Regions from separate parts of the Brevibacterium sp. Lmc1 genome, predicted to be linked through region 1. Evidence: predicted binding sites of a transcription regulator. Region 1 holds the regulator's gene; each other region holds the start of a gene.
What was found. Region 1 encodes LexA, which represses DNA repair genes until DNA is damaged. Its sites were predicted from a motif close to TCGAACANNTGTTCGA; they were not measured.
Positions count from the first base shown of each region.

Region 2: the regulator LexA is predicted to act here: its motif matches at 1,348-1,363, upstream of AC239G_RS19130 (LexA family protein).
Region 3: the regulator LexA is predicted to act here: its motif matches at 1,028-1,043, upstream of AC239G_RS11295 (HNH endonuclease signature motif containing protein).

Region 1 covers NZ_CM172803.1:2,669,088-2,671,354, forward strand. The annotation lists gene AC239G_RS11940 (LysM peptidoglycan-binding domain-containing protein) at 1-223, opposite strand, end outside; gene lexA (transcriptional repressor LexA) at 458-1,213, shown strand; gene AC239G_RS11950 (ATP-dependent DNA helicase) at 1,280-2,267, opposite strand, start outside.
Region 2 covers NZ_JBYFKL010000002.1:63,656-65,922, reverse strand. The annotation lists gene AC239G_RS19140 (hypothetical protein) at 1-762, opposite strand, end outside; gene AC239G_RS19135 (hypothetical protein) at 772-1,149, opposite strand; gene AC239G_RS19130 (LexA family protein) at 1,380-1,805, shown strand; gene AC239G_RS19125 (Y-family DNA polymerase) at 1,795-2,267, shown strand, end outside.
Region 3 covers NZ_CM172803.1:2,526,820-2,529,086, forward strand. The annotation lists gene AC239G_RS11290 (MATE family efflux transporter) at 1-826, opposite strand, end outside; gene AC239G_RS11295 (HNH endonuclease signature motif containing protein) at 1,151-2,267, shown strand, end outside.

The DNA of each region.
Region 1 (2,267 bases):
AAGCCACGGTCCACAGCGATTCGCCCTCACCGACGACGACTGCCTCGGCGTCGATGCCGATGCTCTCCGTCTCCGATTCGGCGACGGCAGCGGCCGAGAACGACTGGGTGGCGAGGAGGACCGCCCCGCCGATGACGACGAGAGCGACGAGCAGGGTCCGGAGAAGGCGCACAGCCTGGCGTCCACGAGGGGTCAGGTGCAGCTCGGTGTTCTGTGCAGACATCGCATTACCTCTTTCATTCGTACGATTCCACCAGTAATCGGTAGAACGTCTGTTCTATTCAACATGCCAATCGAACAAATGTCCAGTCCAACTCGAACATCTATGCGACAATGAGAGGGAACCAGCGTTGTTGATTGATCTGTCAGAACCATCTCAGTCGGCACTGACACGAGAATTTCCGAAGCGGAGATCACGGCGTTCAGCGGCAGGGAATAGAACGAAGGGGAACGAGCAATGGTTCAGAACAAACGAGGCAGAGGCAGGCCTCGCAACGAAGATGTTGCCAGCGAGATCGCTGCCGCTCGCACCGATGACGACGTCGTCCAGATCCCTGAGGGATCATCCGGTGAGGGCGACTTCCGCCTCACTCCCCGTCAGCGTCTCGTGCTCGAGACCATCGAACGCGCGGTCGTGACCAACGGCTACCCGCCGAGCATGCGCGAGATCGGCAAGGCCGCCGGGCTGGCCTCCCTCTCGAGCGTCGCCCACCAGCTCTCCCAGCTCGAACGCCTCGGCTATGTCCGCCGCGACCCGAAGCGCCCACGTGCCATCGAAGTGGTCAATCCGTTCGAAGAGGAAGAGGCCGAGCGCGCGAAGTACGAGGAGCTGGCCAACAACACCGTGCAGGTGCCGGTCGTCGGACGCATCGCCGCCGGTGGGCCGATCCTGGCCGAACAGGAAGTCGACGATGTCTTCTCCCTGCCGACCCAGGTCGTCGGCTCCGGTGAGATGTTCCTGCTCAAGGTCGTCGGCGATTCGATGATCGAAGCCGCCATCTGCCACGACGACTGGGTGGTCGTGCGCAAGCAGCACACCGCTGACAACGGTCAGATCGTCGCCGCCCTCCTCGACGGCGAGGCCACGGTGAAGACCCTCAAGCGCAAGGCCGGTCAGCAGTGGCTGATGCCGCAGAACGAGAACTACGAACCCATCGACGGCACCTACGCGCAGATCATGGGCCTCGTCGTCGCCGTCATCCGCCGCCTCTGACCCTCTGTCGTCTCTCCGCTGCCGAAACGCAAAGGCCCGCGACCGATTCGGTCGCGGGCCTTTGCGTCATCCTTCGTCGGTTTCGGCCAGCCTCGCCAGGCTCTTGCGAACGAGACCGGAGTTCGTCGTCGGCCACATCCTCGGCATCGAATTGACGAGGAACCCGGCATACCGGGCCGAGCGCAGCCGCGAGTCGAGCACGGCCACCACTCCCCTGTCCTTGGTCGACCGGATGAGGCGTCCGGCGCCCTGAGCCAGACGCAGGGCGGCATGCGTGGCCGACACCGCCATGAATCCGTTGACTCCCCGCTGGTCGGCATCGCGTGCCCGCGCCTGCATGAGCGGGTCGTCCGGACGTGGGAACGGCAGACGATCGATGATGACCAGACGGTTCGTCCGTCCCGGCACATCGACCCCCTGCCACAGTGACATGGTTCCGAACAGGCAGGTCTGGTCGTCGGCCGTGAACTGAGAGACCAGCGCCGGCAGGCCGTCATCGCCTTGGAGCAGGATCGGGAAATCGAACTTCTTCCGCAGGTGTTCGGCCGCCGCGTTTGCGGCCGCCCGGGAGGAGAACAGGCCCAGTGCCCCGCCGTTCGAGGATTCGACGAGTTCCTCGAGTTCGGTCAGCGCTTCCTCGCTCAGTCCGCTGCGTCCGGGCTTGGGCAGGTGGGAGGCGACATAGAGGATTCCCTGTTTGCCGTAGTCGAAGGGTGATCCGACATCGAGGCTGTCCCATTTCGGGGCGTCGGGTCCGAAGAGTCCCAACGAGGCGGCCACCGCGTCGAAGTTCCCACCGAGGGACAGGGTCGCCGAGGTGGCCACGACCGTGGATTCTTCGAAGATGCCGTTGCGCATGGTGCCGGCCACGCTCAAGGGCGCGACGACGAGATTCGTCGTCTCTTTCTCCCGGAAGGTCGAGCGCGACAGCCAGATGACGTCGTTCTTGCCCGGATCGCAGAAGCGTTCGGCGAGTTCGAAGATCTCCTGGCAGCGTGCCTTGGCCATCTGCCGGCCGGCATCGGCGTCCTCGGTCTTGCCGCCGATGTCGTTG
Region 2 (2,267 bases), on a different replicon from region 1:
GAGCCCGGAGAGCAGTGCAGGGATGATTTCCTTGGCCTTGGCTGTGGCGGCATGCATCTCTGGGGAGAGATCATCCCGGACCTTTTTCGCGGCCTTCGTCGTTCCGAACAGGTAGTCGTTGACGGCCATGGCGGTGGTGTAGCCGCCATGTGAGCCGGGTTTCCACCCGTAGGCGCGAGAGGCTGCCCACGCGACCGCGACGATGGTCTCAGGGGCGTATTCCAGGGGTGAGTGGGGAAAGCTGCCGAGGAAGTCTGTGACGTCGTCGATCACGGAATCGAGGTCGATGAAGACGGGGCGTTCCTGGTGGCCGGTGAAATCGCGCAAGCAGGTCTTGCCGACCTGTTTGACCTCCCCGGTCTCGACGTTGCGAACAAGGAAGGTGTAGATCCGGTTGGTGCGGATCGCTTTGCAGTGGTCACAGTAGCCGGCGGTGAGAGTGCTGCGATCCACGGCCGCGGCGTCGACTCCGGGAGCCGTCCGGAGGATGAAGTCTTCGCCGTCAGTAGTATCGATCGTGTCGATGGCGGCGAGGAACTCCCACCCGCCATAACGCGGGGCTTCTCCGGAGATCAGTGTGTCGATGACGATGTAGGTCCGGGTCTCTCCTCCAGGGCCGGTCTCGGAGACTGTGCGCTCGGTTGCCGTGACCTCGATGCGGCCGGTGAAGCCGCGGCGGACGGCCCGGGCATTGATCTTCTCTGCCCGGGCGATCGTTGCGGCGAAGCTGGTGGGGTCGAGGACCCAGGTGGTCTCAGGCATCAGTGCTCCTCACGAGCAGTCGAGTTCGGGCCGATCCTTATAGAGGATCTGAACGGCGCCAGCGAACGGGATTCCGAAATCAGCCAGCGGACCGAACGCAGCGTCTTCATCGTCGGAGCCTGCGATGTAGGTGACATATCCGCCGTAGTAGTAGTTCCCGTCGTCGTCATACATGCGGAAGCGCACCCGGTGTGAACCGGACTTCTGGACGATTTCGAGAAGGTGATCGTCGGCGTTTGAAGGACCGAGGCGGCCCTTGCTCCGGCCGTCTTCGATGCGGTCTTCAGTGATCACCCAGGCGTATTTTGCGGCGGTAGCGTCGATGCTTCCGTCGATCGTGGGGATCCAGGTCTGCTTGACCATTCCGAGTGGGGTGGTGGGTGTCATCACTGCTCCTTAATCTATGTGACATAGACAAATATAACCAATGATATATCGCTGCGCAAGCGGGAGGGACATACCACTCCGCGCGGCGAGGCGGAGGCCTCTTGGTTGATATGGGCCACCAGCCTGCGCGGGTCTGACATGACTCTTGCGAATCCTCCGCCCCTCTCGTGGTGGTCACAGGGGAATGCTCTACAGTATTAGAACTGAAGTTCTATTGATGGTGGTGTGTGATGACCTTGACCGTGCTTCCCCTCAGAGCGCGCACTCCCCTGCAGATCGTCTATCCTCTCGAAGCGATTCGAGCAGGATTCCCCTCTCCGGCGCAGGACTACGCGGACTCTTCGATCGACCTCAACGAGGTGCTCATCGCCGACAAGACGTCGACTTTCATCGTGAGAGTGGCTGGTGATTCGATGGAGGGTGCAGGCATTTTCGACGGTGACGAGATCCTCGTCGACCGGTCACTGGAACCGAGGTCCGGTGATGTCGTCGTGGCCGTCGTGGATGGGGAGCTCACACTCAAACGGTTGATCATCGATGCCCGCGGTGCCCACCTCGAGGCAGAGAACGCTGCCTATCCCCCGATCTATGTGTCCGAGCTCTCGGAGCTCTCGGTGTGGGGCGTGGTTACCTACGGGATCCGCCATGTCCGATGATCGAACGCAGCAGATTGCCCTCGTCGACTGCAACAGCTTCTACGCTTCGGCGGAGCGAGTCTTCGACCCCACGCTCGAGGGCAGGCCTGTCGTGGTGCTGTCGAACAACGACGGATGCGCAGTCGCGATGTCGGCTGAGGCGAAACGCCTCGGGATCCCGATGGGCGAGCCGTGGTTCAAGCTCGAGCCTGATGCGGCCCGACTCGGTCTCGTGGCGAGATCATCGAACTACGAGCTCTACGGAGATCTCTCCTCACGAGTGATGGAGTTGCTTGGCCGGTTCTCGGCTTGGCAGGAGGTCTATTCCATCGACGAAGCATTCCTTGGTCTCACCGGCACCCTCGGCGAGCTGGGAGACACCGGTCGATCAATGAAGGCTGCTGTGGCCAGGAATGTCGGCCTTCCGGTCTGTGTGGGAATCGCGCCCACCAAAACCCTGGCGAAGGTGGCCAACAAGTGGGC
Region 3 (2,267 bases), 140 kb from region 1:
GGGCGAGGGCGAGAGCGAAGAAGATACTCTGAGCGACCTGGATCGCGGCGAGGTCCGTCGTGCCCATCGCCGTGGCCAGGAAGACGAGGAGGATGAGGGCAGCACGCAGCGAGGCGTTGCGCACCAACAGCCATCCGGAGGTCTTCGCCGAGGTGAACACGCCTGTCCAGTCAGGGCGGATGCTGGCGTGGAGGCGACGGGCCGCGCGGATGGAGATGGTGAGGTAGACCGTGCACATTCCGGCCTGCGCGATGACCGTGCCCATCGCCGATCCCGCGACTCCCATGTCGAGGCCGTAGATGAAGATGGCGTTGAGGCCGATATTGGCGATGCAGCCGGCGGCCGCGACGAGCAGCGGGGTCTTCGTGTCCTGAAGTCCGCGCAGCAGTCCGGTGGCCGCGATGACCATGAGCATGAATGGCAGCCCCCACCATGAGATCGCAAGGTAGGAGTGTGCGCCCGCGGTGATGATCGGATCCGGGTCGAAGGCCTCGATCGCTGTATTCAGCAGGGGCAGCCCGATGATGATGAGCAGGACGGAGGTTCCCAGTGCCAGCCAGATTCCGTCGAATCCGGCCGTGATCGCGCCCGGCCGGTCCCCCGATCCCATCCGTTTCGCCACCCGCGGCGTCGTGGCATAGGCAAGGAAGATCATCAGGCCGAGCACCGTCTGCAGGATCGTCGAGGCGATCGCCAGCGAACCCAGGGCACCGGCACCGAGGTGGCCGACCATGGCCGTGTCCGTAAGCAGGAAAATGGGTTCGGCGATCAGGGCTCCGAGTGCGGGAAGGGCCAAACGGAGAATGTCTTTGTCGATCGCTGCCACGTCCCCGATTCTAGCGAACCGGTGGTGCGGTGAGCCTGTCGCGAACCGGCGGTGCGGTGAGTCTGTCGCGATGGATCACTGCACAGCAGTTGTGGGTTCAAGCCCGATCGAAATGTCATGTCAGTGCCGAACTGTAGAGTCAGGGGACAAACAGATCAGTCTTGATTACTTTGAGAGCGAATTAGTTTTTCACAATCCTAATAGATTGGTTGTTCTATTTGTAATCGGATTGTGACATTCATCGATGGCGACAGATCATATAATTGAGACAGGCGACTTCCCTGACGACTGACTTCCACAGAGGCGTGGAGAGGTGAGAAGCCGATGAAGAACATCGGAGACAGCGACGGACGGGTATTCGGCCTGCCCGCCGCTCCCCCTGGGGAGGCGGACGGCCGAACTCTGTCCCAGTTCCGCCGCGCTCATGGACTTCGCGTGGAGGTCGCCGAGGATTACGAACTCGTCGACCTGCTGGATGCCTATACGCGGAGCAGCCTCGCGCAGGTCAATTCCCTGATCGCCACCAGTCATGTCGTGGCGCAGGACGTCGCCTACGCTCTCGGACTCAAGGACGGTCAGCTCGACGCGGTCTACGAGTTCGCGTCGTTCACGGAGACGTCGACCCGTTACTCCTCTCCAGAATCACGCAGCACAATTGCCGCTCGCCACGAGAGAAAGGCTCAGACCGAAGCAGCCGACAGCAGTCCCGTCACGAGCCAAGGCATCAGCGACGAAGCCATCGACCAGAAGATCTGCGCCGTCGACATTCCCTCCGAGGATCTCTTTTCCACTCGCAGGACCTGGACCAACAGAGAGAATCTGGCATGGACCCAGGCTGCGGCTCAGGTCGAAGCGGAATCTGGAACGAAAATCGGCGTCAGCGCCGGTCCGAAGAAGGACCGCGCCGCCGGTCGCCGCCTCCGCCGAGTCCGGAAGTTGGCCGAAGAGCTCTTGTCCGACCCCGCACTGCTGCCTGACTTTCCCGGTTTTGACCCGGAACTGACTTTCTTCACATGGCTGCGCGGCAGCATCGAGCCGACCGAGGCAGGCGTGTACTCAAGTCTCCTCGGCACGACCACGAGCAAGTCGCTTCAACACATGACCTCGTCGATGACGCTGGCGCATGGTCTTCCGCGGTTCCTCAAGCGCTGCCTGGCTGGAGACTTCACGATCGAACATGTCGACTGTGTGACTCGTGCATGCCGCGACCTGCACTTCAAGCACTTGCCTGCGATGGACGACTACCTGGCGCACAGGCGCGCCGACATCACGATCGAAACTTTCAAGCGCTCGCTCGCCCTGCACATTGCAGTGCTTCAACCGAGTGAGGATACGTTGAAGAGTGTTTCGCTGCGTCGCCGAGTTGACTTCTGCACCGGTGACGACGGAACCGCCTACCTCACGCTGACCGGTCCCGCCCCGGAGCTTCAGGCTTGTTTCA